DNA from 3 places in the Halioxenophilus sp. WMMB6 genome. Region 3 is predicted to be linked to each of the others. Evidence: predicted binding sites of a transcription regulator. Region 3 holds the regulator's gene; each other region holds the start of a gene.
The links. Region 3 encodes FNR, which switches genes on or off when oxygen is low (the NO sensors DNR and NnrR bind a similar motif). Its sites were predicted from a motif close to TTGATCTAGATCAA; they were not measured.

Region 1: SBL51_RS11895 (OmpW/AlkL family protein) is a predicted target of FNR. The motif match lies at 5,373-5,386, and genes of this name have one in related genera.
Region 2: ccoG (cytochrome c oxidase accessory protein CcoG) is a predicted target of FNR. The motif match lies at 6,084-6,097, and genes of this name have one in related genera.

What each region holds. Positions count from the first base shown of each region.
Region 1 is NZ_JAWMQR010000004.1:10,778-20,564, forward strand. Features, by position in the region: gene SBL51_RS11860 (metallophosphoesterase family protein) at 1-586, opposite strand, end outside; gene SBL51_RS11865 (hypothetical protein) at 635-1,042, opposite strand; gene SBL51_RS11870 (roadblock/LC7 domain-containing protein) at 1,089-1,481, opposite strand; gene SBL51_RS11875 (GTP-binding protein) at 1,485-1,991, opposite strand; gene SBL51_RS11880 (hypothetical protein) at 2,006-2,638, opposite strand; gene SBL51_RS11885 (ATP-binding protein) at 3,165-4,856, shown strand; gene SBL51_RS11890 (VOC family protein) at 4,918-5,358, opposite strand; gene SBL51_RS11895 (OmpW/AlkL family protein) at 5,523-6,200, shown strand; gene SBL51_RS11900 (hotdog fold thioesterase) at 6,510-6,938, shown strand; gene SBL51_RS11905 (VWA domain-containing protein) at 7,148-9,247, opposite strand; gene SBL51_RS11910 (RNA polymerase sigma factor) at 9,240-9,782, opposite strand.
Region 2 is NZ_JAWMQR010000003.1:192,923-202,709, reverse strand. Features, by position in the region: gene SBL51_RS09875 (flagellar protein MotY) at 1-929, shown strand, start outside; gene SBL51_RS09870 (argininosuccinate synthase) at 1,092-2,312, shown strand; gene ccoN (cytochrome-c oxidase, cbb3-type subunit I) at 2,738-4,186, shown strand; gene ccoO (cytochrome-c oxidase, cbb3-type subunit II) at 4,203-4,814, shown strand; gene SBL51_RS09855 (cbb3-type cytochrome c oxidase subunit 3) at 4,841-5,077, shown strand; gene ccoP (cytochrome-c oxidase, cbb3-type subunit III) at 5,074-5,973, shown strand; gene ccoG (cytochrome c oxidase accessory protein CcoG) at 6,146-7,720, shown strand; gene SBL51_RS09840 (FixH family protein) at 7,897-8,439, shown strand; gene SBL51_RS09835 (heavy metal translocating P-type ATPase) at 8,436-9,787, shown strand, end outside.
Region 3 is NZ_JAWMQR010000014.1:19,319-29,105, reverse strand. Features, by position in the region: gene SBL51_RS22395 (gamma-glutamyltransferase family protein) at 1-811, opposite strand, end outside; gene SBL51_RS22390 (amidase) at 812-2,011, opposite strand; gene SBL51_RS22385 (adenosine deaminase) at 2,127-3,143, opposite strand; gene SBL51_RS22380 (purine nucleoside permease) at 3,153-4,274, opposite strand; gene puuE (allantoinase PuuE) at 4,538-5,449, shown strand; gene SBL51_RS22370 (hypothetical protein) at 5,985-6,128, opposite strand; gene SBL51_RS22365 (hypothetical protein) at 6,536-6,667, opposite strand; gene SBL51_RS22360 (coproporphyrinogen-III oxidase family protein) at 6,656-7,855, shown strand; gene fnr (fumarate/nitrate reduction transcriptional regulator Fnr) at 8,003-8,740, shown strand; gene SBL51_RS22350 (Hsp20/alpha crystallin family protein) at 8,835-9,251, opposite strand; gene SBL51_RS22345 (phosphatase PAP2 family protein) at 9,487-9,787, opposite strand, start outside.

The DNA.
Region 1 (9,787 bases), on a different contig from region 3:
TCAGCACACGGCAGAAGTCTTCCGAAATAGTTGGGTATTGTCGGCACCAGACAGCAAACATGCAGCTGAAAGCGGTAAAGTCATACCACGCATAGAGGTCGTCGTCCAGGTAGTAGAGGCGACCATTCTCGTCCAGGCCAAAATTGGAGAGACCCTCATCCAGCCTTTTTTTGTGCTGGGCCGCGACGGAGAAGTAGAGACGAAACCACTGCCTTAGCAAACTGACCAAATCACACTCCGGCCCACTTAACATGCGCTCGAAAGCCAGGTGCAGCGGTTCCAACTTAGGCATGACGCTACCAATGACGAGATCGTCACCGTCGCGCAGATAAAACCAGGTTTTACTCGGGTGGTAGACAGCCACAGTAATTTCCTGGGCGCGGGCGGCCTGGGCCTTGCGCTCCACATCGACCGGTCGAAAGACAAAGTCGGAGCGCAATTTTGCCACCAGGTGATCATCGGCAAACAGTTGCGTTGCCGGCCGCCCAAGAAACTCGCTGTTGCGAGCCAGGGCCACGGGGCAGTTCAACACATCGCGCAGTTGTTGCTCGGTGATGAGTATTGCCCCACCCAACGAGGGCAGCATGACTAAATCACTAATCGCGACCACCCTCGGTTTAAACGCGGACGGCGCTTAAGGGCACAACGGTGCGATCACGGTCAAGGAGCTACGCAAAGCGGACCAGCCCATACCAAGATTGGCTTTACGACCGGTGATCAGCACCAACAGGCAGTTTTCTTTGCCAGGCACCACCGACATAAAGTGGAACGTATGGTCGGTACTCATTTGTACCTCTTTAATGGAATTTCTCACCTCGATACCGCGCTGGTTCGACAACAGGCTCTCCACCGTATTTACGTTTTTACCCCGAAACATATCCACTGCAGCAGCCGCTACCGCATCCAGATAGCTCTGGGTAAAGTAAGGCACATTATGGTGGGCAGACAACAGCAACCCGGAAGATAGGTCGACTACTGCAGCCCCTAAAGCATCGTTTACTTCTGAAATTAAGTTTTGACAGGCTGTATCTAATTGACTCATAGCTTTCTCCATCGATTAAAGAAAAAAACACACCTTTCGGTTTTTATTAATTTTGAATGGCCTTTTCCAACTCTTCGGCTACAACATTGGTAGCGGACAATACCAACCCCAAATTCACATTCTTGGTTGCCATTGTCGAAATAACCAATTTGTCACCCACTCTACGCAACACCATGAATCCGTCCTGATTTTGGATAATCACAAAATTGCAGCCCGCCTGTTGTGCCTCGAGCGCCATTTTTTCGCCCAATGCCAGACAAGAGCTGGTCATGGCGGCCAAACGGGAATCAGAGAAATCACGACTGCTTTGTTTAGCCAGAGCATGGCCATCAACACTGGATAAAAGGGCGGCGTAAATTCCTTCATTACTCTGCAGCAGCCGGGTTAAATTACTTTCGACATCCTGCTTTTTAATTACTATCTGTTTTTTGTCAGACATAAATTAATAACACTCCAGCATTGCAATTAAAGACAGCAATAATTGCTTCATATCCGTTTTCTCTCTGGGGTCTACCGCCATTACCGGATAAATTAGCTGTTGATTTTCCAGATACTGATAAATCTCGTTCATTACGTTGGGATTTTGTTCACTACGGGTAACGCCAACCACAGCAGAACTTTCAGCAATATTTTTCTGGAAATTGGCCAGATACATATCCAAGTCCACTACCGGCTCGTCCCTACTGGCATCCACCAAAATAATAAACCCGAGAGCTCCTTCGGCAATTATCTCCCACATATGACGGAAGCGCTCCTGCCCCGGCGTTCCATAAACCCGAACGATAGTCTCATCCGGCAATACTATTTCACCGAAGTCGAAGGCCACTGTCGTAGTATCCTTGACAATGGCCAGACCATCTGTAGCGGCTTGATCGGTGGTAACAGGTGGGCGATCGCTGATCGATTGAATAGCGGTTGTTTTGCCAACCGCTGCGGTGCCGGTGATCACTATTTTGAGCTCCACTAGGCTTTAGCTCCAAACTTTAACCGAAGTTTTGCAAATAGCGGTTGCAAATGTCCCTTATCCCTTTTCATGCTGGTTGTAGTCTGCGTGCGCTCTTTCAGCACGAGAAATCCATCCGCCAAGCCAACACCAATAAAACTTTTAATCTTATCCAGCTCAATGCCAGTTAAATCTGATAGATGTTCGGCAGTTATCACCTGCTTAATAAGCAGTGCGCATATACGCGCGGCACCGGGAAATTCAGCCATGACGTCAATCGGCGGCCACCGCCGCAAGTGATAAGCATACTCGACAGCCCGGTGATCTTCGGCAAATTCGTGGGCACTGGAAGTGACTTCCAGGTCTGCCAGGCACTTCAAAATCGAGGCAGCTCTTAATGGCTTTGCCAAGGTTAGATAGCCATTGTTCAAACGTCGATTACCGTAAGCAATAACGCGATCGCAATTTGGCTCGACAGCTGTAATCAATTTGTCGTCAGTAAAGTTGTCCACATCGACAACAGAAACCTGAGCGTTACCGCTGCTGATCACTGCCCAGTGATCCTCTGTTTTATTCGATAGCAGAGAAAGTAGGCTGGTAAAAACCAGCTCATCATTTTTACTAAAGCCACACAGTTTAATGGTTCTATTCATTCAACCTGCCACAAAAAATAACCGGCCGTCACCAACAAACAACGGTCCCACTGTCTTCGATAAAAATGAGATATTTTGCTTAGATTCTTTCACTATCGAACAACCTTTAAACTCAGCTTTGTTCGATTGTGACGACCCGCACAGAGCACTTTGTATAGCGTAGTATGTTTTTTGAATAAGTGTTAAAGATCGCTTTTACCTCACTGTGTTAAAAAAAGCCGAAGCATATAATTTTGTCGCACCAATCCTTTTAGCAACAAAAAAACCTTAGGTTTAATAACTACGGAAAATAAAATTCAGCCTGATAGATTCAAAAAATACTTAAAAAAATATAACCATTGCTTATATATTTTTCCGTCCTGAGCGATAACAGACACACATTTGTAACTTTTCGCGCCAACCTTCGTCATTTGTTGTATTAGCAACAATCCGAAAGGCAGAAAATACTTGTTTTTCAATCTGTTAGCTTAGGTACAACCATTGCAATCAGCTCCCGGGCACTTTATGACTCTATTGGGAGATGGCAATGAAACTACACCTTGAGCGAAGCGTGGCTCTGGCACTATTTGAACGCTTCCCAGAAACACAACACTGGCAGGAACAACTAAAGTTAGCTGGGCGAGTCGAGGTGGACCCACAGTCACTCAGCCGGGACAACCTGGGTTTTCTGGCGACGACTTACGAAGCTACAAATGCAAATAAACACGCCACTGTCCAAGCCTTGCTCAACATAAAAGATCAAGCCCCGTCGGCGGTGGAAAACCTGGAAGAGTTTCTGGTTGAAGTCATCACCTACATCACAACCAATACAACGCGCGGCTGGCTCTTCCTTCCTGACGGTGGCGGATCACTACTTCCCTATGTTGTCAGCCGAATCGATTTCACCTCCGCCAGCGGTGAAGACCAGGCTCGAATTCTTATTGAAATTAAAGCCAACAGTCGTGGCAAACTGGCCAACACACAAATCATTATAACCGAGCGCGACCTCACGCCCGGTGGCAACCCAGCCACGCTACTGCTCGAAAAAGGTTATGTAAAAGAGACCGAGCTGCTGCTGCAACAATATGATTTGGCCGACGAACTCTATCGCGAGTGGCGCTCAGCCAGTGGTGAACAGTTCTCAGGCCTAGGTACGGGGATCTATGCAGAAGACCCGTCGTCCAACACCCGCAACAACGACTGGACGCGCAAGCCCCGAGTTATCTTGTCAACCACCGGCTCACCTGCCCGACTGGTTAACGACGAAGCCATACTCACCAATCGCGAACTGACTCTGGAGCAGTCCAAACAGATCCTGCGCCCCATTCTTAAAAAGATGGATCGCACCTCCCCGTTTCATATCGCGACTGAAAAGGCGATTTTGGCACTCAGTGAGGCGATGACATCCGATGCCTTTAGCGTAATACCCATGCACGGATTCATCCTGCTCTTTCACCTAGAGCTGCACCATCACCTCTGGGTGCATGTCGATAATTTAAAACCTTATGTTTATCAACCAGAGTTAAAAGATAAGCTGGTGCTCCCCGTCGAACATGTCGAGCTGATCGACATCCTCACCGCGGAGATGGAACTGCTGATGGAAGACATCGTTGAGGGGAAATCGGGCGGTACCACCGTGTTGTGCAGTGGCCCTCCCGGGGTAGGTAAAACACTCACGGCGGAGGTCTACGCGGAGATTATTCACCGGCCACTCTATCGGGTGCACTCGGGCCAACTGGGCCTCAATGTGGCCGAGATGGAGGCCAACTTAAAAGAGGTACTGATTCGTGCGCAACGTTGGGGCGCGGTTATGTTGATCGATGAAGCGGACGTTTATATTAAACGCCGGGACGACAACCTCACCATGAATGCGGTTGTGGGGGTGTTTTTGCGCGTGCTGGAATATTTCAACGGCCTGCTGTTTATGACCACCAACCGTATTGATGATATCGACGAAGCCATCATTTCCCGCTGTATTGCCATGATTCGTTATCAGTCACCGACCCGTGAGGAGCGTGCCCGAATCTGGGAGGTGATGTCACAACAATTTGGCCTGCCATTGGCCGAGGGAATGCACAACACGCTGGCCGACTACTTCCCAAAAACCAGCGGGCGTGACATTAAAGGCTTGGCAAAACTGGTGGCCCGTTTTTGCCAATACCGTTCAACAGCGGCCGATCTCACCATATTCGAGCATTGCGCCAAATTCCGCGCAATTGAGTCCGTACAAATGGACTAGCCCTCTCCCGGCACTAAACCTGCCGGGAGAGTTTCAATGATAATCTGCAAAGAATTGCTGTTTACCACTCGCCGCTATTGGGCATGGACGCCCAAGGCTCTTCCGCTGGCAGTGCCTCTCCTGCCTGTATCAATTCAATAGAGATATTATCCGGTGTGCGCACAAAGGCCATATGACCATCGCGCGGTGGCCGATTGATGGTTACACCAAGCGCTATCAAATGGCGACAGGTTTCGTAGATATCTGCAACCGCATAGGCCAAGTGGCCAAAATTACGCCCACCGGTGTAGTTTTCCGGATCCCAATTATAGGTAAGTTCCACCATAGGTGCCTTGTTTTCCCGAGCGGCCGCTTCGTCTTCGGAGGCCGCCAGAAACACCAAGGTGAAGCGCCCGGTGCTACTTTCGTGCCGATTAATTTCGACCATGCCCAATCCTTTGCAAAAGAACTCCAGGGACGCATCCAGGTCGGATACCCGGACCATAGTGTGCAAATAACGCATGCAAACCTCTCATTTTGTTTTAAATCAAGAATTACCAATTCAAGCGCACAGCCATCCTGAAAAAAATAGCTTGAGTAGCGCTTTTTAATCCAGATCAATATTGCCAGAATCGGCATGGGTATTCTCCTCGCCAATAACCAACACAGCAAAAGAGAGAATACCCGATGAAAATGGCTAATAAGTTTTTAACTCTTACCACAGCCGCTTCAGCATTAGCCCTATCCTCTATGGCAATGGCCTATGAACCCGGCGAAATCAGTCTGCGGGTTGGTGCTACGCATGTGGCTCCCGATGCCTCCAGCGACGCCGTTAAATTAAATGGCACCGCCCTACCCGCCAAGGTGGATGTCGACTCCAACACCCAACTCGGCCTGACGGTTGAATATTTTGTCACCCAGAATTTTGGTGTTGAACTGCTGGCCGCCACCCCGTTTGAACACACCGCTGAAGGTAAGGGCGCGCTCGCCGGCCTGGACATCGCCGATGTTAAACAGCTGCCACCTACGCTGAGTGCGGTTTACCACTTTAATCCCATTGGCGATTTCCAACCCTATGTGGGTGCCGGCCTTAACTATACTATTTTCTTTAGCGAAGACATGAGTAGCGATTTAGAAGCCGCACTCGGCACCGGCGGCGATGTTAGCCTGGACAACTCCTTTGGTTACGCTTTGCAAGCCGGTTTTGACTTCCACTTAAATGACAAATGGCTGCTCAACGCATCCGTCCGTTACATCGATATCTCCACCACCGCGGATATCGATCTGGACACGGGCGATAAAGTTTCTGTGGATGTTGATATCGATCCGTTCGTCTACACCCTCTCCGCCGGTTACCGTTTTTAATTAACGGCGCGAAGACGCCAACAAAACAGGCTGTGGTGCTGTTACCTTTGTCGATCTCCCGACAAAGATAGTAAGCTCAGTGAATAGCACGCTGATATACAGCCTTACGCCCCACAATAGGTTTACGTGGGGCGTCTCCTTACGGGTTCACTTGCCGAGCCGCCTGCGTTTATAGTCACAAACGTTCCCTACCACCAATAAACTTGTCCCTTTTTGCCCACAAATTTGGCTATTTTTGCCTCTAGGCTAGACGACAGCAAGCCGGTATTATTTCGCCTCATTCCTTGTATCACAGCTGTAATTCCCACTATGAGTCAACCTATCTGGTTTCAAACCCCCACCTCAGATCACCTGCAAACCATCCGCACCGGCACCATCGAAGAATCACTCGGCATTGAAATTACCGAAATTGGTCCGGACTATATTCGCGGCACGCTCCCCGCGGACCAGCGCACCTTCCAACCCACCGGCCGTATTCATGGCGGAGCCAATGTCGTTCTGGCCGAGTCACTGGGCAGCCTGGGGGCAAACCTGGTGGTGGACCAGACTCAATATGTCTGCTTTGGTATGGAGGTCAATGCCAATCACCTGCGCGGTGTCAGCCAAGGCAAGGTGACCGGCACCGCCAGACCGCTTCACCTGGGCAAGACTACCCACGTGTGGGAGATTAAGATTCACGACGATGACGACCAACTCACCTGTATCTCACGGTTGACCATGGCGGTGGTACGCAGATAAGCGGCTCGCTCATCCCCACCAAACGGCTCTAAGCGTCCATATACCACGCGCATAAATGTGTAGTCGCGGCTGAATTGGTCCCGCAAGCCCAAGCCATACCGGGCTCACGACCACCCATCTACCGGCGTTAGCGCTCGAGTTAATTTCAGACCAATAAAAAAGCCCCGTTGTTAACGGGGCTTTAGCGTTATTAATTGTAAGCGGGAGAATTACATTCCCTTGGCCAGTTTTGCTTTGCGAACCAATTGCACAAATTCCGTGCGATAGCCGTAGGCATCATCACCCTTGTTAGCCTGAGCCAAGCCCAGAGCATCGTCGTAACTCCAATTTCCAGTGTATTGTCCACCACGCAACAGCTGGGCAAAGCCGGCAACGGCGGTGGCAAAATTAGCTTCCCGGCGCAGCAGCTCACTGGTATTGCCACCTTTAATTAAAATCGGCTGCTGAATCAGCTGCGAGTTATCGTCACCCGGCAGTTTATAGCGTAACTTTAAGAAGCCGTATTCGTCGCCTTTATCGGCCACTGGCTGCTCACCCGGCTGGTAGCGGCTGTCGTCAATCAGCGACGAATCACTACCCACCGGAGTAATTTCATAGATGGCGGTGACAGTGTGACCGGCACCGATATCTCCTGCATCGACCTTATCATTGTTGAAATCCTCCTGCTTAAGCAGACGCGATTCAAACCCCAACAGACGATACTCCGCCACCGTTACCGGATTAAACTCCACCTGAATTTTTACATCCTTGGCGATGGTGAACAGCGTCGATGTAGCCTGGTGCACCAATACCTTTTGCGCTTCGCTCAGGGTATCGATATAGGCCGCCACACCGTTGCCATTTTGCGCCAGGTTTTGCATCAGATTATCGTGATAATTGCCCTGCCCAAAACCCAATACCGAGAGATAAATGCCTTTATCACGCTTGCGTTCAATAAAATCGGTGAGTGCGGAGTGATCGGTAATACCAACATTAAAATCGCCATCGGTTGCTAAAATAACCCGATTAACCGCTTTATCATCGTACTGCGATTCCGCCAGTTGATAGGCAAGCTGAATCCCTTCGCCACCGGCGGTGGAGCCACCGGCTGTGAGTTGATTTAACGCCTGCACAATTTTCTCCCTTTCACGCACAGCGGTCGGCTCCAACACGGTACCCGCGGCACCGGCGTAAACCACAATCGCGACGCTGTCGTCCTGGTTTAACTGTGATAACAACAACTCCATAGACTGCTTTACCAACGGCAGTTTATCGGGCTGACTCATGGAGCCGGAGACATCCAACAAAAAAACCAGGTTCGATTTAGGCAACTGCTCACGCGGCAGTTCGTAGCCTTTAATTCCAATCTGAATCAATTTATTACCGGCCCGCCAGGGGGAATCCTGCACAACCACCGAGGTGCTGAACGGCACTTTCTTGCTCTCCGGCAAGGGATATTGGTAATCAAAATAGTTAACCATCTCCTCCAACCGAACAGCGTCTTTCTGGGGTAGGACGCCGTTGTTCAACATACGTCGCACAAAACTGTAGGAAGCGGTATCCACATCCACCGAAAAGGTCGACACCGGGCTCTCGGCAACCCGCTGAACCGGGTTGCTATCTAACTCATTGAATTCATCATCCCCCGCCAGCCCGCTCGCCGGTGGCACTATGGCATTATCCTCCATCAGCATTGGTGCGGGCATGCTGGTGACCAGCGGCGATTGTGACGGCGCCGCCATCACCATTTTGCGCTCCTCGGCCTGCTTTCTCTGGGCCATGACGATCTCCGCTTGCCGCTGGCGCTCCACAGAGGCACGAGCGGCGAGATCGGCTTCGCTAGGACCAGCACTGACATCGGCCATTGCTTCAGCCATTTCTGGCGCCTCCCGTCCCGGAGCCGGTTCGGCCGCGACAACCACCTCTTCCAACACTCGCTCCCGCTCCACTCCCGGTGCGGTTGTAATCAGCTCCGGTTGCGTTACCCGCACCAGCACAAAAGTCACCGCGATTAAACTCACGCTCGCGAACGCGCCACTAACCAGCCACTGTTTTTTCATGTCGAACACCTCAGTTAATTGTTGCGTGAGGGTTTGACGTAAGCGCGGCCAAAATCCTTGGCGGTCTTTTATTTCAACGCTTTCAGCTTCTGCCGAAGTTTGAGTTGGCTTATTGTTACCAGCTAATGCAGATTCTCCCGCCTCTGCGTGAGATTCAGCAAAAGCCTGCATGGCCAGCCGACGCGCCTTTTCCCGCGCATCTTTCGCAGGCTCGGGGGTAGTTTGCAACAGTTTTTCCAGGTCATTGAAAGGCTGATCCGAATTACTCATGGTCGCCTCCTAATTGTTCAGTTAACACTTTGCGCACCTGATGAATTCGCCAGGATATCGTCGACTCTTGCACCGCTAATACCTCGGCCGCTTCCCGATGGGAGAAACCCTCGCCTAACACCAGTATCACCGCTTCGCGAAAGCCCTCGCCCAGTTCAGCCACTCGGGCAATCAACTGCTGCAACAACACCCCATTGAAACCCGCCTGGCTGTCGCCGGTTTCCGGTTCAATGGTTTCAGCTTGTGCAACAGGGTGATGGCGCTGATTGCTGCGTTGCCAATCAATCGCGGTATTGACCACCAGCCGATAGAGCCAGGTGGTGAAGGCGGCATCGAATTGAAATTGGCCAATCGATTTAGCCAGTTTAATCGACGCCACTTGGGTGATGTCTTCGGCATCGGCCACATTGCCGCTCCACTTCAAGGCGTAGCGGTACATGGTGCCATAACAGTGGTCAAACACCTGGGCAAAGGCGGCTTGGTCCCCCTTTTGGGCGGCTCGCAGCCAGGCGTCCAACTCAGACGGTGGTGACATAATTG
Region 2 (9,787 bases), on a different contig from region 3:
TGTCGCCCGCTCGCAGTAGTTGGGCATTGCAGTTCAGCCCACGCCTGGAGAGTGCCGAGTGGTTGGTGCAGGGTTCGCAATTTGAGTGCCGCATATCCCAGCCCATTCCCGAGTTTGGCGAAGCGGTGTTCCAGCATTCGGCCGGGGAGAAGCTCCATTTTCAGTTGCTGGCCAGTACGCCACAGATGAAAGCGGGCAGGGCCGCACTCACTGTAACGACACCAGTCTGGAAACCCGGCGGCCGTATCCAACAACTTGGCTATGTCGATGTGGTGGAAGAGAAGGGTGCCATCAATGTTGATGAAAAAATGGCCAGCCGGCTGTTGCAGGAGCTCTATGACGGTAAGCAGGTGGAGTTTGCCCGGCGCGCCTGGTACGACGACAACAAGGTGGTGAAAGTTGGCCTCTCCAACATCAACTTTCGCGGTGCCTACGACAAATACGTTGGCTGTCTGGCCGAGCTGCTGCCGGTCAATTATGGCCAGATAGAGCGCACCTCGCTGCAGTTTAAAGCCGGTCAGGAGGAGCTGACTACCGGCGAAACCGAGTTGTTGGACGATATCATCACCTACTCCAAGGCCGACACCCAGGTGCGGAGCCTTTTTATTGATGGCCACTCCGACAGCGAAGGCCCACGCGCCGAAAATCTGGAGATCTCTAAACGCCGTGCCGAGAAGGTGATGCACTATCTGATCAACGGCGGCTTGGATCCTAGCGCCATTGTCACCCGCTGGCACGGTGAGCGTTATCCCGTCGCCAGCAATCGCACGGCCGATGGCCGGGCCCAGAATCGCCGGGTAACCGTGCGCCTTAGTAAAGAACCACCACCAGAGATCCCCGAGTTCGACAGCAATGAAGAGCCGGAGACCCTCGATACCCAAGCCATCCTCGATAGCCTCGGGCCGCCCGCTGCCACCGATACGCAGTAGTGGTTGCGGTTAAATAAGCGCCTGTTGTCAGCCACAGGCGCTTATTTTAGACATAGATGTCCGCTCCCTCGCGCCTAACCACTGGGCACAGTGGCAAATAATCGCTACAATGCGCGCCGCTTCTTACCAGGGGCTTAGGGCCCTATTTTTGGGAGTTGATCAATGTCCGAAGTTAAAAAAGTTGTTTTGGCCTATTCTGGTGGTTTGGATACTTCGGTAATCGCCCGCTGGTTGCAGGATACCTACCACTGCGAAGTGGTTACCTTTACCGCCGATATCGGCCAGGGTGAAGAGGTAGAGCCTGCCCGAGCCAAAGCCCAATCTCTGGGTATCAAAGAGATCTATATCGACGATCTGCGCGAAGAGTTCGTGCGCGATTTCGTCTTCCCCATGTTCCGCGCCAACACCATCTACGAGGGTGAATATCTGCTCGGAACCTCCATTGCGCGGCCGTTGATTGCCAAGCGCATGATTGAGATCGCCAATGAGACCGGTGCCGACGCAGTGGCACACGGTGCTACCGGTAAAGGCAACGATCAGGTCCGCTTTGAGCTGGGCGCCTACGCCCTGAAGCCCGGCGTGCGCGTTATCGCCCCCTGGCGTGAGTGGGATCTGACCTCCCGCGAAAAATTGATGGCCTATTGTGAGAGCCACAAAATTCCAGTCGATTTCTCCTCCAACAAAAAGAAATCTCCTTACTCCATGGACGCCAACCTGCTGCACATCTCCTATGAGGGCGGTATTTTGGAAGATCCCTGGGCCGAGGCCGAAGCCGATATGTGGCGTTGGACGGTAGCCCCAGAGCAGGCCCCCGAAACCCCCACCTACGTGGAGCTCAGCTTTGAGAGCGGTGATATCGTGGCGGTGGATGGTGTGGCCCTCACCCCTGCCCAGGTGCTGGCCAAGCTCAATCAAATCGGTGGTGCCAACGGTGTTGGCCGGCTCGATATCGTTGAAAACCGCTATGTCGGGATGAAGTCGCGCGGCTGCTATGAAACTCCTGGCGGCACCATCATGTTGAAAGCGCACCGTGCCATAGAGTCGATCACTCTTGATCGTGAAGTGGCCCACCTGAAAGATTCGTTGATGCCCAAGTACGCCGAGATGATCTACAACGGCTACTGGTGGAGCCCAGAACGCAAAATGTTGCAGGTGGCTATCGATGAGTCCCAGCAGTTCGTCAATGGCGACGTTCGCGTCAAGCTCTACAAAGGCAGTGTCGAAGTGGTTGGTCGACGCTCCAGCCAGAGCCTGTTCGATGAAAAAATCGCCACCTTTGAAGACGACGCCGGTGCTTACAACCAGAAAGATGCGGAAGGCTTTATTAAATTGAACGCTCTGCGTATGCGCATTGCGGCCAATAAAGGGCGCACCAATCTTTAAACCAATGCGGGCAATTTAGGCTCGCATTTTTTTGGCTGGGCGGGGAGAATAGCCGCGCTTTAATCTGCCAATAGCAACCAAAGCCGCGCCAATTGGCTCGGTTTTGGCAATGAGCCTCGCTTATCTTTGTTTTAAAAATGGCCAATATTTTGGCCGGAGAGGTTCGCCAGAGCACAAAAATTCAACAATATCTGGTGGTGGTAAAAGGCCAGTTGATAAGGCCTTCGGGTGTGATTTTTTATTAAACAAAGGTAACCTATAGGCCCTTGATTAGAGTCAAGCGGAATAACAACCCAATTATTACAATCCGTCGCGTTTAGCTCCGCGCACACAGTCGTGTGCATATTTCGCTAGCAGCGTGATTAAACCGGGTTTTCCGCCTTCCAGGTTTTTCTGCAATTCTTAAAAACTATTAGGACATCACTATGAGTAGTCATCCTGTAGCAGGGGAGCAGCCAGCTTACGACCTAAAAATCGTACGCCAGTTCTCTATCATGACCGTGATCTGGGGTGTGGTTGGCATGGCCGTCGGTGTGCTGATTGCAGCGCAATTGGTTTGGCCACAGCTGAACGATATCCTGCAACCGTACACTCACTTTGGCCGTTTGCGACCGCTGCACACCAACGCGGTTATCTTCGCCTTCGGTGGTTGTGCACTGTTTGCCACCTCCTACTATGTGGTGCAGCGCACCTGTCAAACCAAACTCTTTGGCGGCATTTTGATTCCGTTTACGTTTTGGGGTTGGCAGGCAGTCATCGTGTTGGCGGCAATCACTCTGCCACAGGGTATGACCTCTGCCAAAGAATACGCCGAACTGGAGTGGCCAATCGATCTGCTGATTGCCGCGGTTTGGGTCTCTTACGCGATTATCTTTTTCGGTACTATCGCCACCCGTAAAACCTCCCACATCTACGTGGCCAACTGGTTCTACGGCGCCTTCATTCTGACCATCGCCGTGTTGCACATCGTCAACAGCGCTTTCATCCCGGTAACCTTCACCAAATCCTACTCCGCCTATGCCGGTGCCATGGATGCCATGGTGCAGTGGTGGTACGGCCACAACGCGGTGGGCTTCTTCCTGACGGCGGGCTTCCTCGGCATGATGTATTACTTCGTGCCCAAGCAGGCCGAGCGTCCGGTTTACTCTTACCAGCTCTCCATCGTGCACTTCTGGGCATTGATCTCTATCTATATCTGGGCCGGTGCTCACCACCTGCACTACTCAGCACTGCCCGACTGGGCGCAGAGCCTGGGTATGGTAATGTCTCTGATTCTGTTGGCGCCCTCCTGGGGCGGTATGATCAACGGTATCATGACCCTCTCCGGTGCCTGGCATAAACTGCGTACCGACCCAACCCTGCGCTTTTTGGTGGTATCGCTCTCCTTCTACGGTATGTCTACCTTCGAAGGGCCGATGATGTCGATCAAAACCGTCAACGCACTCTCTCACGACACCGACTGGACTATCGGCCACGTGCACTCTGGTGCTCTGGGCTGGGTGGCTATGATCTCTATCGGCTCCATCTACCACCTGCTGCCGGTACTGACCAACCGCAAAGAGATGTGGAGTGTGAAACTGGTGAACACCCACTTCTGGCTGGCCACCATCGGTACCGTACTGTACATCGCCTCCATGTGGGTAAACGGTATTACCCAGGGCTTGATGTGGCGCGCCTTCAACGCCGACGGCACCCTGACCTACAACTTTGTTGAAGCGGTTAAAGCCAGCTACCCAGGCTACACCGTGCGGGTTATCGGTGGCGCCTTCTTCCTGATTGGTATGTTGTTAATGGCCTATAACATGTTCCGCACACTGTCTGCTGAAGCTCGCGAAAAAGCCGAGCAAGCGGCCGCTGATGCCCAAACGGCCTGATTGAGGAGAATACCCCGTGAAGAACCATGACATAGTCGAGAAGAACATCATTCTGATGATCGTACTGACTTTGGTGGCCATTAGTTTTGGTGCCCTGGTCGAAATCGTTCCTCAATTCTTTCTGAAAGAGACCACCGAACCCGTCGCCGGCCTGAAACCCCTGCCTGCGCTGCAGCTGGAAGGCCGCGATATCTACATCCGCGAAGGTTGTCACGTCTGTCACACGCAGATGGTTCGTCCTCTGCGTGCCGAAGTCGAGCGCTACGGCCACTACTCGGTTGCCGGCGAGTCCGTCTACGAGCACCCCTTCCTGTGGGGCTCCAAACGTACTGGTCCAGACCTGGCGCGTGTGGGTGGTCGCTACTCTGACGACTGGCATAAAGCGCACCTCTACAACCCACGCAACGTAGTGCCCGAATCCAACATGCCGGCCTTCCCCTGGTTGTTTGATAACCACCTGGATGGCAAGCACACCGGCGACAAGATGGCCGCACTGCGTAAAGTGGGCGTGCCCTATACTGACGACGATATCGCCGGTGCCAAAGAGGCCGTTGAAGGTGTCACTGAAATCGATGCACTGGTGGCGTATCTGCAACAGCTGGGTATTTTGCTGAAGCAAAAACGCTAATTCACATCCGCTTTGATTGAGGTTGAATGATGGAATCGGATCTTCTTAACAACTTGCGTGGCATCTCCACCATCCTGGTGATGATCGCCTTCTTCGGCGTCTGCTGGTGGGCCTTCTCCCCCAGCCGACGGGCCAAGTTTAACGAGGCGGCCAACCTGCCGTTTGCCGATGCCATGGAAAACAAGCAATCAGAGTCGTCGTTGAACTCATTGAATAATGCCGGTGAGCCTGATACCGGAGACAAGGGGCAAGAAAAATCATGAGTACTTTCTGGAGTTTGTGGATCATCGGCCTGACGTTGACCAACTTGGGGCTGGTGCTGTGGATCCTGCTGGCCAACCGCAAGGTGGCCTCGCGTGACGATGCTGAACCGGAAAACAAAACCACCGGCCATTCCTACGATGGCATTGAAGAATACGATAACCCGCTGCCCAAGTGGTGGTTCCAGATGTTTATCGCCACCTTTGTGTTTGGCGCTATCTACCTGACTCTCTACCCAGGCCTGGGTACTTGGAAAGGGGTGTTGGGTTGGACTTCGCACAACCAGCTCGAGCGTGAGCAGGAGAAAGCCCGCGCCAGCTACAAAGAGTCGTTCGACGTCTACAGCCAGATGCCTATCGCGGAGCTTGCTGAAGATCCGAAAGCGATGAAGATGGGTACCCGGCTGTTTGCCAACAACTGCGCCGTCTGCCACGGTGCCGATGGCGGTGGTAACTTTGGTTTCCCCAACCTGACCGACCACGACTGGCTCTACGGCGGTGAACCGGAAGCCATCAAAACCACCATCACCCACGGTCGCGTGGCGGCTATGCCGGCCTGGAAAGATATCCTGGGTGAAGAGAAGATTGCTGACGTGAGCCAGTACGTACTGAGCTTCACTGATCGCGCTGAAGATGAAGAGGCCGTCGCCGCCGGTAAAGAGATCTTTGCTCAGAACTGCGCCGCCTGTCACGGTGCCGATGCCAAAGGCATGCACGCCACCGGCGCGCCCAACCTGACCGACGACACCTGGTTGTACGACGGCAGCGCTAAAGGTATTCGCCAAACAGTCCGTAATGGCCGCGGTGGTACCATGCCTGCCCAGGCTGAGAAGCTGCGTGAAGACAAAATTCATCTGCTGGCAGCCTACGTCTACAGTTTGTCGCTCGACAACGAGTAACGGCTCGCCGTTGTGCTCGTAAAAAGGCTGCAGCGCTTCACCGGCTGCAGCCTTTTTTTATGGCTGAAAACTGTGTTCTATAGCCATAAAGTGTGGCCACTGGCCTCCATTTGGCTTAGCTCAAATAGTTTGTTTTTTTCTTAATTAGAATAAAACGAATTAAGGCGCTAGAATGCGTTCTCGCCGCCAGACCCGTTTTCAAGCCGGTCGCCGCACAGGCATCATCGCTGCGACGAGCCGAACGCTGCAGTACCCTATAAAGGCGCTTATCCGCCTTCCGCTGACAACCAACGACAAGCAGGTAACTACCGTGGTTGATAAAATCCCCGTCCATGAAGAGCCGGTGAAACAGGCCGACACCCACACCAACCTCTATCAATCCGCCAATAAGGTCTACGTTCGTAAGATCGATGGCTTCTACCAAAGTATTCGTCGCTACACCGGTTTGCCGCTGCTGCTGGGCTTTGTCATCATGCCTTGGCTCACCATCGACGGTCGCCCGGCAATGCTGTTCGATCTGCCGGCCCGTAAATTCCACATCCTCTGGTCCACCTTCTGGCCCCAGGATGGCATGTTGCTCGCCTGGTTGTTGATCATCGCCGCCTTTACCCTGTTCACCGTCACCACCCTGGTGGGCCGGGTCTGGTGTGGCTTCACCTGCCCGCAAACCGTGTGGACCTTAATGTATATCTGGGCGGAGCGGGTATTTGAAGGTGACCGCAACAAGCGTATCAAGCTCGACCGCCAGGATTGGAATGCAGAGAAGGTGGCCCGCAAAAGCGGTAAACACGCTACCTGGCTGTTGATCGGTTTTATTACCGGTATCACCTTTGTCGGCTACTTCACGCCGGTGCGCGGGTTGCTGTTGGGCTTTATTCCCCATGTTGGGGAGGCGGGTGTGGTCACCTGGAATATCGCGCCGGCGGCTGCCTTCTGGACTCTCTTCTTCACCGGCATGACCTACCTCAACGCCGGCTGGATGCGCGAGCAGGTCTGTAAATACATGTGCCCCTACGCCCGGTTCCAGTCGGTGATGTACGACAAAGAGACCCTGGCGGTGCACTACGACAAAACCCGCGGCGAGGCGCGCGGCCCGCGCAAGGCCGGCGAAGATTACAAAGCCAACGGCAAGGGTGACTGCATCGACTGCTCCTGGTGTGTGCAGGTCTGCCCGGTGGATATCGATATTCGCGATGGTTTGCAGTATGAATGCATCAACTGTGGTTTGTGTGTCGATGCCTGTAACAGCGTGATGGACAAGATGGGCTACGAGCGCGGTTTGGTGCGCTTCACCTCCCAGGATGCCCTGGAGACTGGCCACACCCGCTTCTTCCGGCCGCGCCTGTTTGGTTACTCGTTTGCGGTAATCGCCATGCTGTGTGCGTTTGTCTACGCGATCTCCGATCGCGAGCCGCTGTCGGTGGATGTGGTGCGCGACCGCGGCACCCAGATGTACCGCGTGCGCAACGACCAGATCGTCAACGTCTACACCGTGAAGATCAACAACATGGACCGCTCTGACCACACCTACGACATCACCGTGCGCGGCGATGGCCCCTATGAGTTGTCGCACCGTCCGGTCTACCTGGAAGAGGGCGAGGTGTTTACCGTGCCGGTACAGGTGAAGATCCCCCGGGATCAGGTCACCCACGAGCGCAGTGAGGTCTACATCACCGTCACCGCCGCCGAGGATGAGAGCATCACCGCCGAGCAGGAGGCATCGTTTATCGCGCCGTTACCAAAATAGGCGTAGTTGAAAAACCCAACTAGGCGCAGCCGGAAACCAGGCTCCCCAGCCTAACGGGGCCGGTTATACCGCCGGCCACATCCCGGTGTGGCGGGCAAAGCTGGCCAAGTGCCTTGGTTTGTATTGTAATATGGCCCCTTTTTAAGCCTGCAGAGGTCGATGTTTTGGAGTTACGTGTGACAAGTGAACCCGGCAGTAAACCCTGGTATCGAGAATTTTGGGCGTGGTTCATCCTGGCTCCGTTAATTGCCTCGATCATCCTCTCCGGCATGATGGTGTTTACCGCGGTACGCTTCGGTGACGACGAAGTCACCGTCGACTACTACAAAAAAGGCCGTCTTATTAACCAGAGTATGGAGCAGGTGGAGCTGGCCGCGAGCCTGGGCCTCTCGGCTGATATCACCTTCGATCTGGAACTCGGCGAAGTGCTGCTGCGCCTGCAGGAGAGCGCCAATACCCCGCTGCCCGAGGAGCTTACCCTCTATCTCGACCATCCCGTGAGCGAAGAGCTGGATCGTATCCTTACCCTAAAAGAGGTGGCCCCCGGTTACTACCGCGCCGACCTCGACTCACGCCCCGATTTCCGCTGGTACCTGCGTCTGGTGCCCGGCGATGCCCCCATCACCACAGCGGAAGAGGCCACCGCGCCCGAGCACTGGCGCTTGAACGGCGAAATCGATTTTCGTACCAGCCAGCAGGTACAGCTCCAGGCTCCATGAGCGACCAGCCAGCCGGGGCCTGCTATCACTGTGGCCTACCGGTAGCCGGCAACAGCCACTACCGCACACAACTGGCCGGCGCAGAACGCGAGTTCTGCTGCCCCGGCTGCCAGGCCATCGCCGAGACCATCCACAGCGCCGGGCTCGACAGCTTCTACGACTTCCGCACCCAGGCCAATCAGCGCCCCGACCTCGAAAGCCTGCGCAAAAACTACCAGGTGTACGACCTCGCCCCTCTGCAGCAGGAGTTTGTGGTGGCCCCCGAGGCTGGCACTGATCTGCGCCAGGCGCAGCTGCTGGTGGAAGGGCTCACCTGTGCCGCCTGTGTCTGGCTGATCGAGCGCCACCTGTTGGCGGTGCCGGGTATCACCCTGGCGCGGGTCAACGCCAGCACCGGCCGTCTGCACCTGGCCTGGCACGACGACGAGATCAAACTGAGCCAGATTATGGCGGCGGTGGCGGCCATCGGTTATCAGTTGTCACCGGCCACCGAAGATCAGCAACAGGCGCTGGCCCAGCGCGAGCGACGGCAGGCATTGATGCGCATTGGCGTGGCTGGCTTTGGCATGATGCAGGTGGGCATGGTGGCGGTGACCATCTACGCCGGGGCCGACGACCACTGGCTGGTCTTCTGGCGCTGGGTCAGCTTATTAATCGCCACACCGGTGGTGTTGTTCAGCGCCCGGCCCTTCTTTACCGCCGCCTGGCGCGCCCTCAAGAACCGCCACCTGGTGATGGATGTGCCGGTCGCGCTGGCCATCGCCTTTGCCTACAGCGCCAGTGTCTGGGCCACACTCAGCAACCAGGGTGAGGTCTATTTCGATTCGGTCTCCATGTTCACCTTCTTTTTGCTGGTGGGCCGCTATCTGGAGATGAACACCCGCCTCAACAATCGCCTGGGTATGACCCGCCTGGCCCAGCTGCTGCCATTGACCGCCACCCGGGTGGAGCGCCAGGGCGACGACGAGACGCGCACCGTGCTGCCCCTGCGGGCGCTGGCGGTGGGCGATTGGGCGGCCGTGGGGGTGGGCGAGGTGATCCCCTGCGATGGCGATATTCTGGAAGGTAGCTCCCAGGTCGATGAGTCAATGCTCACCGGCGAGGCGGCGCCGGTGGTAAAGAGCGTTGGCGATAAGGTGGTGGCCGGCACCACCAATCTGGAATCCCCATTGGTGGTGGCGGTAACCGCCGTGGGTACCGCCACTACGCTCTCCTCCATTGAGCGCATGGTAGAAGACGCCGCCGCCCATAAGCCCAGGCAGGTAACCAGTGCCGATGCCATGGCCTCCTGGTTTGTAGCGGCGGTGATTGTCATCTCCGGCCTCACTGGCGCCTACTGGGGCTGGCG
Region 3 (9,787 bases):
GTTCGCTCCAGCTGGCATCATAGAGGCGATCGTAAAGCGCCAGAATCATCAGCGAGGCGACCCCCTGAGTGGGCGCCACCATGTTGTAGAGCTGCCCCTTGCCGGTGGTTACCATCAACGGGGTTACCAGCTCCGCCTGGTAGGCGGCGAGATCATCCGCCGTAATGGGGCTATCGGCGGCCGCCAGGCCACGGCTCAAGGTCTGGCCGATATCGCCGCGATAGAAATCTTCCAGCTGCAATTGCGAACGATAGAGGTGCTCGATCAGATCGGCCAGCTTGGCGTTACAGAGGGTGTTGCCGGCAGTGAGGGTTTTACCCTGGTCCAGGTAGGTTTCGGCAAAGCCCGTCACCCCATGCAGTGCCTCAAAGGTCTTGGTCGAAGCGGCCACCAGGCTCTCGGTAATTTTGATACCCCCGCGCGCCAACTGCTCGGCTGGCTCCAACAACCGCTGCAACGGCAGGCAACGGCGGCTACCCTGCCACTGCCGGGCCAGATGCCAACCGGCCACCGTACCCGCCAGGGTGATCGCCGCCCGGCCACCGCGGTCGGGGATACCCGACTCCTGGTAGGCTGCCAGGGTCGCTTGGCTACCGGCATAACCACAGGCGTCGATGGCAACAGGGGCCTTACCCGGCTTTTGAATCAGCCAGAAGCCATCGCCACCGAGGCTGTTCATGTGCGGGTATACCACCGCTACGGTGGCGGCGGCGGCGATCATCGCATCGACGGCACTGCCACCCTCTTTAAGAACGCTCAAGCCAACTTCGGCCGCCTGATGATGCGGCGCAGTAAACGCTACGTTGGTCATTTAGTTTGTTATTACCTCTGTCAGTAACGGTTGTAGTGCCTGGGCGGTGTTAATCAGGGCCTGATCAGCACCGGGTAGGGCCAGCAGCGACAATCCCCAGGGGGCGTTTTGATCGGTTAATAGCGGCAGGCTTAGCTGTGGGCTGCCCAGCAAGCCGGCGGGGGCAGTTAAGCCCATCAGTAAGTTGCGATAATTGGCGAGCGCTGCCGCCGGCATTGCCAGCAGCGGTGCTGCCCCCGGGCAGCTCGGCAGAATAACCAGTGAGTCCGGGTTGGGCAGAAAGCGGTCGCGCCAGTCGCGGCAGAATTGTGCCGCCTGTTGTTCGGCTTCAGCCTGCTGTTCGGCCGTGATGGTTTGGCACCAGGCAAATCGATCGGCGATATCATCGGCAAAATGGGGTTGGTGCTCACTCACCCAGGAGCCGTGAGTCTGCCATATCTGGTAGCCCTGCAGTGTTCTGAACAGGGCACTGCTGGTGGCCATCATTTCAGCCGAGAGTATCTCCACCCGCACCCGCTCAAACTGGCCAGCCAGTGCGCTGGCCAAGCACTCAGCGATGGGCTGCCAGAGGGCAAGCCCTTCGGGTAGCAGCAGGCAGAGCTCCGTCATCGGCTGGGCCGTTTGCGGTGGCAGTAACACAGACGCCACCTGGGCCAGGGTGGCCAAATCCCGCGTTAACCATCCGGCGGTATCAAAACGTGGCGCCAGGGGCATGCAGCCCTCTAGGCTGACCAGACCATGGCTCGGGCGCAGGCCATAAAGGCCGTTATAACTGGCCGGCACCCGGATGGAGCCGCCGGTATCAGTACCCAGGCCAATATCCACCACCCCCTTGGCCACCGCCACCGCCGAGCCGCTGCTGGAGCCACCCGGCAGGCGAGTGGGCGCCTTGGGGTTCAGCGGAGTGCCGTAGTGAATATTCACACCATTGAGGCTATAGGCCAGTTCATCGGTGAGGGTCTTACCAACCAGCTGTGCCCCTGCCGCAAGCAGTTGCTGTACGACAGGGGCGGTAGAGTTTGGTGTTGGGTGAGTCGCCAGCCAATCAGGATTCCCCGCCGCCGTGGGTAGGCCGGAGATATCAAACAGATCTTTGACGCCGAGGGTTAATCCCTGCAGTGGCCCGCCGGGAGTGGCAGTAGCCGAGAGCCGCTCGGACGTCTCACACAGATAGACGAATTCAGGAGCGGCGGGCAGCATGGGATGTCGTTCTCGCAGGCAGAAGCCATTGTTTAAAATTCGAGCGGCAGTTTGTCATAACCTGTCCACTTGGTCAAGTTTTAAGATGAACTGGTAGCAGTCGAACCACAGCGCCCTAGCTCAATGAAGCAGAGATGCGATCCACTTCGGCCAACCAGTGCTGCTGTTGCTCAGCAGGCAGAAAGCTTGCCAGAAAGCTGTTCTTCACCAACTGAATTAACTGCGCCGCCGTCGGCTGCAGGGCTTCGGCCACTGCGGCATAGTTGCGATTGAGGTAACCGCCAAAATAGGCCGGGTCGTCGGAGTTGATCATCACCCGCAGGCCTCTATCGAGCAGCGCCAACAGTGGGTGGTCGGCCATATTCGGGTAGACGCACAGGCGCACATTGGAGAGTGGGCAGACGGTGAGCGCCATGTTGTCATCCACCGCGCGGGTCATCAGCGCTTCGCTTTCAGTGATACGCACACCGTGATCGATGCGGTCCACGTGCAGCAGATCAAGCGCCTGTTCGATGTACTCGGCCGGCCCCTCTTCGCCGGCGTGGGCCACACACTTCAACCCCGCCGCCTTGGCTTTAGCGAACACCCGTTGGAACAGCTCCGGTGGGAAGCCGTGTTCAGAGGAGTCCAACCCAACTCCGGCAATCTGCGCCAGGTAGGGTTGTGCCATCGCCCAGGTGGCCAGGGCATCCTCTTCCGGCAGGTGGCGCAGGAAACACATAATCAACTGGTTGCTGATGCCAAGCTCACTCTCGCCTTTGGCCAAAGCGGCGGTGATGCCACCAATTACAGAGCCAAAACTGACGCCGCGGCTAGTGTGGCTTTGTGGGTCAAAGAAGATCTCGGTATGCACTACCCGGTCGGCGGCGCAGCGCTCCAGGTAGGCCCAGGTGAGATCGAAGAAGTCCTGCTCGGTTTGCAGAACATCGGTCGCCTGGTAGTAAAGATCCAAAAAGGATTGCAGGTTGTCGAAATCGTATAGTGCAGCCAACTCATCAGCGGATTGATACGGCAGAGTGACGCCGTTGCGCGCCGCCAGCGCCATCACCATCGCCGGTTCCAACGAACCTTCAATATGTATGTGCAGCTCGGTTTTGGGGAGCTGGGCAATCAAGTCGGAGAGATCAGCCATCACCGCCCCCTACTCTTCACTGCCAGGCACACGGGCTTTATAGGTGGCCCAGTTGTTGAGGATTTCACTCACCACGGTGTTGCCGACGATATAAGCAGATTCCAGTGCCATATCGAGCCCGGCGTAATCTTCACCATCGCCCGTCAAGCTCTCCACGGCGCTCTGCCCCGTCAGCACCGGCATACTGAAATTACTGGCGGTGCGCAGCACCATCAAGCGATCGTAATCGGCGAAACCGGCTCGGTCGAGGTAGAAGAGCGCCTGAGCAGTGCCGGTATCCTCCATACCCGAAGAGACAAATTCGCCCTTATCTTCCGTCCAGTATTTCACCCATTGGTTGGCCCACTCATTCAGTAACTCGCCGTGCCAGAAGGTCATGGCGGAGACGTTGTCGCCCAGCAGTACAAAGGGAGGCTTCTGGGCGTTGGGGAAATCGGTATAGGCGGCACGCAATTCAGCGATGGGCGCCTGGTCTGGCAGCTCAATGTCTTTGGTCAAGCCATAGGCCCAGTGCGCCAGGCCACCGTTGATGTGGAACATTTCACCCTGGTTGGGAGGATTGGGTTTTTGATAGGGACCTTTGGCAAACAGCGCCAGGTAACCCGTGGGCCAATCTTCTGGAATCTCGCGCGCGTCGATTTCGTGGCCCAGGTCACCATCCACCAGGTACTCGGCCCAGGCGGCGGAGCCGATGGAGGCGTCGGCCGGGTCGAAACCGGCGATGCCCGCCACTAACCAGTAGGCGTGGGTCAGATCGAAGCGTGGGTCCAGCCCTAGCGCCATGATGGCGGCGGTGGATTTGGCGGTACCCATGCCGGTCACCATACCCAGCACGCCGGTTTCTGTGTTCATATAGAGATCGTGGTGCGACTGCGGGAAAGCAAATTGGGTATCGAGGCCGGCGCGCTCCTTCCAACGCTGGAATTCACCGGCGGTATCACCGCTGTCGTCGCCAATTTCAAACATGGTAACCACCACCACTTTCACCTCGATGGGCTTGGTGGCCTCTGCCACAGGGGTGGTTGCCTCTGGTTCAGCTGGCTTACCACAGGCAGTCAACAGACCGACCAATAGCGCCACGGCCAGTACCCCATAGCGGTTAAAGAATGTCACCGTTTGTTCTCCTCTCATGTATTGGTTTCCCCCAATTTTTAATTTCATGGTTAAGCTTGGCCATATCGCAAGCAGGCTTGGTGCCAAAGCTGTCTAGTTGGTCAATTTTTTGAATGGTAACGCGGATAGCCCCCTGGCGGACAGACTAGCCGGCTAAGCACGCACCAAGCTAAGGCAAAACAGTCGCACTTTCCACCAGCGGGCACCAATATTATCCTCACGCCCTACAAGCGAATGATTGCCACAGAAGATCGGCCACGAGCCACCCACGGAGAACAGCAATGAGTTTTTACCCTCGCGACCTTATCGGCTACGGCGCCACCACCCCGGCACCCAACTGGCCCAACAATGCCCGCGTCGCCCTGCAGTTTGTTATCAACTACGAGGAGGGAGGGGAAAATTGCATTCTCGATGGCGACCCGGCTTCGGAGCGATTTCTGTCGGAGATTATTGGTGCGGAGGCCTTTGCCGGCCAGCGCCATATGAGCATGGAGTCAATCTACGAGTATGGCAGCCGGGCAGGCTTCTGGCGTCTGTACCGGCTATTCACTGAACGACAGCTGCCGGTGACGGTGTTTGGTGTGGGCCAGGCACTGGCCAAAAATCCGGCTGCGGTGGAGGCGATGCTCAAGGCCGATTGGGAGATCGCCTGTCACGGCTTGAAGTGGACCCACTATCAGGACATGGCAATAGAGCAAGAGCGGGAGATGATGGCCCAGGCCATTGAGCTGCACACCCAGGTCACCGGCAGCAGGCCGCTCGGCTGGTACACCGGTCGCGACAGCCCCAATACCCGTTTATTGGTCGCCGAGTACGGTGGCTTTGCCTACCACTCCGACTCCTACGGCGATGACCTACCCTACTGGTGTTACGATTTTGAAGAGCCGTTATTGACCGTGCCCTATACCCTCGACAGCAACGATATGCGTTTTGCCACGCCCCAGGGTTTTAATGCCGGCGATCAATTCTTTAATTATTTAAAAGACAGTTTTGACTTTTTGTACGAAGAGGGAAAAACCGCGCCGAAGATGTTAAATATCGGCCTGCACTGCCGACTGGTTGGCCGCCCTGGACGGGCGATGGCACTCAAGCGGTTTCTCGATTATGTGCAGCAGCACTCGCAAGTGTGGGTAGCCACCCGTTTGGATATCGCCCGTCACTGGCAAGCGGTACACCCGCCAATATCAGCGTGATTTTTAATAGCAGGCCAATGGATTACACCGTTTGCCACGCAACAGTTAATTAAACCGCCAGCCCCGGACCCTCACTCAGGCGGGGCTATCACCGAACAATATTTCAAGCCGACCATTATCCCCAAATAGCAACGGAAGCGTGTGAATGGTTTGTTACCACTATTTGCTTTTTATTAACGGCTCTTTCTACTATTAACGATTTCTATCTACACAACAGCGAAGTCGCCCGCTGGTATTTAAATCGGCCGGGCTTATCCATTTTCCGTACAGTAAAGAGCACTATCGACTCAGACCAGATTCAGACAACGGGCGAGATAGGAGTGGTCACTCGCTGACCAAACCCGGAACTCGATCAGCGGTAACACCTGGATTCGATTTTAACGACATTCATGTTAGGGATTGCGCACAGTTATTCACCCGCTTTCCCCAAATAGCCGTGCTAATTAGCGCTACACGCAAACAATACAAGTGTTCAAGTTTATGCGCTCATTTCCCGACGTACTCGGCTACCCGAAAATACCAATCAACCGCTTAACTATTTATGGGCAGGTGCGTCCGGTGGGTTTTTTCGCAACTCTTCACGAATATGACTGACCATAAATTTAGTTGCATAGATCACCACGGCGGCAGTGGCAACAACAACAATAATCCCAGACAAAACAACGGTATCAATATACATTTTTGAACCCTCAATTCGATTTGGCTTGCTACTCTTTTACCGGACGCAGCCGGCAATTTTGGAGAAGTCATTCGCCCTCTCCACAGTTTGCAAACTACGCCTTGGCGCCCCCAGGGGCTTGACACATGTCAACCTGTTGTGGTGGGGAGTAGTTACAGTAACTTGGCAATTGATTTAGAGCAGATGGACGCAGGATAGGCGCCCATAGCGTTTGCGAGGAGCCAAGGTTGCTCTGGATAATAACGATAACCGCCGATTGCGGCGCGCAAGTGAAAGCAGAGATTCACAAAAGCGTGACGCATAAGCAGGGGGGCCAGCCAAACAGTGACGGCCCAGAGAGCGTCTATTAGATAATTAGGATTAGTACTTCGATGGCCACATTCTCCCCGCCAGCAACAGACATATGGTCAAAACTGCACAATCTGCCAGGCATCCAAGCCATACAACCACTCGTTGACCGGCTCACGGATTTCAACCTGGATGCCGCTGCCCTGCGTGACATAAGCAGTGAGTGCCGGCAGCTTGCTGTGTGTGTCCACGTCCCCTTCTGCCGCGAAGTATGTAATTTCTGCAATTGCAATATCGTTGTCACCCGCCAATATGGTCTGGCTGCACAGTATGTGGATATGCTCCGGCGTGAAATCCAGTGGTATGGCGAGGCTCTGCATGACACCCCACTCACCCAATCACCGTTAAAACAGCTCTATATTGGTGGCGGCACCCCCACCTTTCTGTTGGCCGATGAGCTGCGCAGGCTGATGAGCGGTATACGTGACCAATTTGGTGTGTCGACTAGCCCCGACCGGGATTATTGTATCGAAATTGACCCGCGCTTCTTCGATTCTGAAATGGCACAACTCATCAAAAGTCTGGGCTTTAATCGTGTTCAATTTGGTCTGGAAGACTTCAACGTGGATGTCCAGCAGGCCACCAACCGTAAATATACCGGCCAAACGGTACAGGATGCGGTCGCAGCCGCCCGTCAGGCTGGTATCAAGCTGATTAGCATCGACCTGCTCTACGGCCTCCCCTACCAAACGCAAGCCAGCTTCGCTGCCACCTTAAAGCAGGTTGCCAGGCTTCAGCCGACACGTGTGTTTATGCGCCACTTTCAGTTCGAGCCGGCGACCTTTCAAACCCAGGCCCAACTCAATGAAGCTGAGATACCTGACTCCAATACACTGGTGAGCCTGCAAAATCTGGCGGCAGAGTTCTGGCTGACCCAAGGCTACGCACCACTCGGCGCTGTTGGGTTTATGCGCAACACCGACCCACTCTATAACGCTGCCGAGCACGGCATTCTGTATAGCTTTCACCGGGGCTACGGCAGCCAACCCTTTGATTTTCAACTGGGAATAGGCCAATCGGCGATCAGCCGTACACCGTCAGCCCTGTGGCAGAATCAGCGCCACCTGCGCGACTACACCAAACAGGTGGTTAAACAGAACCACTCGATTAGCCGGGGGTTGTATCTCAACGAGGATGACCGGGCTCGTCAGTTTGTAGCCGAAAAACTTCTTTGTAATCAAAGTATTAGCAAGAGAGATTTTGAACAGCGGTGGCAGCAGCCATTTGATGATTATTTTGCCGATGAGATGGCAGTGCTGAACTGCCTAAAAACCGATAACATACTGCAAAATGATGCCAACAGCTTTGGGCTGACCGGCTCAGGGCGCTGGTTCGCAGCCGAGCTGGCAGCACTGTTCGATAGCAACTTGGCGCACTAGTTAACCATTCATGCGATAGGGGCGCCATTTAGCCCGCATAACTTGCTTATTAGCTACTTACGATTTACCTTCTTTGAAGGCATGCACTCTCGCCATTTTTTTTGTACACTCTCCCTTTACCGCACCCGCCTAGGATTTTAAAACGCTATGGCCAACAGTAACTACGTTCGCTGCAGCAATTGCGCCGTCAGCAAGTTTTGTCTGCCCCACACCCTATCCGGGGAGGACATCAATCATCTTGAGGGGATTGTCCAGCAGAAACGGGTACTCCACGCCGGCGAAACGCTGTACCACTCAGGCGACCACTTTGATGGCCTGTACGCCATTAGCTCTGGCAGCTTCAAATCAGTTGTGATCGCCACCAACGGCGATAGTCAGATCACAGAATTTGCATTCCCTGGTGAAATTTTGGGTTTTGATGCTTATCACGGCAAAACTCACAACACCTTCGCAGAGGCATTAGAGACCAGCAGCGTCTGCTTTTTACCCCAGGCTCAGCTGGACACCTTGTCACAGAAAGTACCAGCCCTGCAGCAGCAGCTTTATAACCTCTTCTCGGCAGAGATCCAAAGCAACAATGAGTTCCTGTTAATGATGGGCAAACGCTCAGCCGAAGACCGATTGGCCGCTTTGCTCATCAACATCTCCAGCCGCTACTCTCAGCGCGGCTACTCAGCAACCCAGTTCCGCCTTTCCATGTCACGCACTGACATCGCCAATTACCTGGGTCTGACCATAGAAACCGTTAGCCGCCTGATTCGACGCTTCCAAAAAGAGGAGCTCATCGCGGTCAGCCAGCGGGACATCACCATCATCGATTTGGTGGGGTTAAGCGAACTGGCCGGTACTCACTGCACTTACGAACAGGAAGTCGGCTCCCGCTAGCCAGTCATAAGCGCTGCTGCTTACAACTCTTCTGCTCCAGCTCTACCACTACGCTGGGCTGAACCATCAGAGTTGGCCACAGCAGCGTCCATCACTATTTGATCTCAATTTTCTTTTGTGTGGGTGGCAACTCTTGTGCCTTCGGCGCCTGCAAGGTTAACACGCCATTTTCAAACTGAGCGCTGATATCACTCTCCTGCACACCTGGCCCCAAATTGAAGCTGCGCTGGTAGCTACCAAACCGGCGTTCACGTCGAATGATTTTATCGCCCTCTTCCTGCTTCTCGTCACTCTCCATTTTGGCATCCAAGGTTAGCAGGCCATTGTGCACGGTAACGTGAATGTCTTCCTTTTTAACGCCTGGCAGATCAGCACGAATTTCGTAGTGATCTTTTTTATCTTTGATATCTACCCGCGGTGCGAACACTCCGGCAGCGCCTTCCCCGGGGGCAAAGAAAGAGTCGAAGAAGTTATCGATATCCCAAAGTGAATTGCGTGGTACTAAACTCATGGTTACTCCCTCCTGAAATCACTATGCATTGCATTTAGAAAAAGGTTAGAGCGAACTACACACCAAACACTACACTGCCAAATCCCACCTTTTCTCGCTCACCAACCTTTGAGTACAACATGCCCGTTAAGGTACTACTGGGAGACATTATTTTTTTGAGATACGTCAACCATAGCCAATACCAAGTTGGCATATCTAGCCGCACAGTTAATTAAGGCGGGCAATAACTACTCTGCTATCGATTAGAGAGTTGCGGCAGCGGGTAAGCGGTGGTAGCTGGACTATGAAAAATTGGATCCAAACGGAAGCACTCAGCCAACCACTGACAACCAAAGTGCACCACCCAATAAGCAAAAACCACATCACTCAGAAAATGGCCTCCTTGCATAATGCGCGTCAGCCCAACCAAACAACCAAGTGCAAAGCCAAACACATACCAGCGTCTATCACCAAACACCCAGGCCAAGGCTATCGTAAAAAAAGCAATGGCGGCATGACCACTGACGAAGGAGCAGTTAGTATCGCAGGCGCCGGAA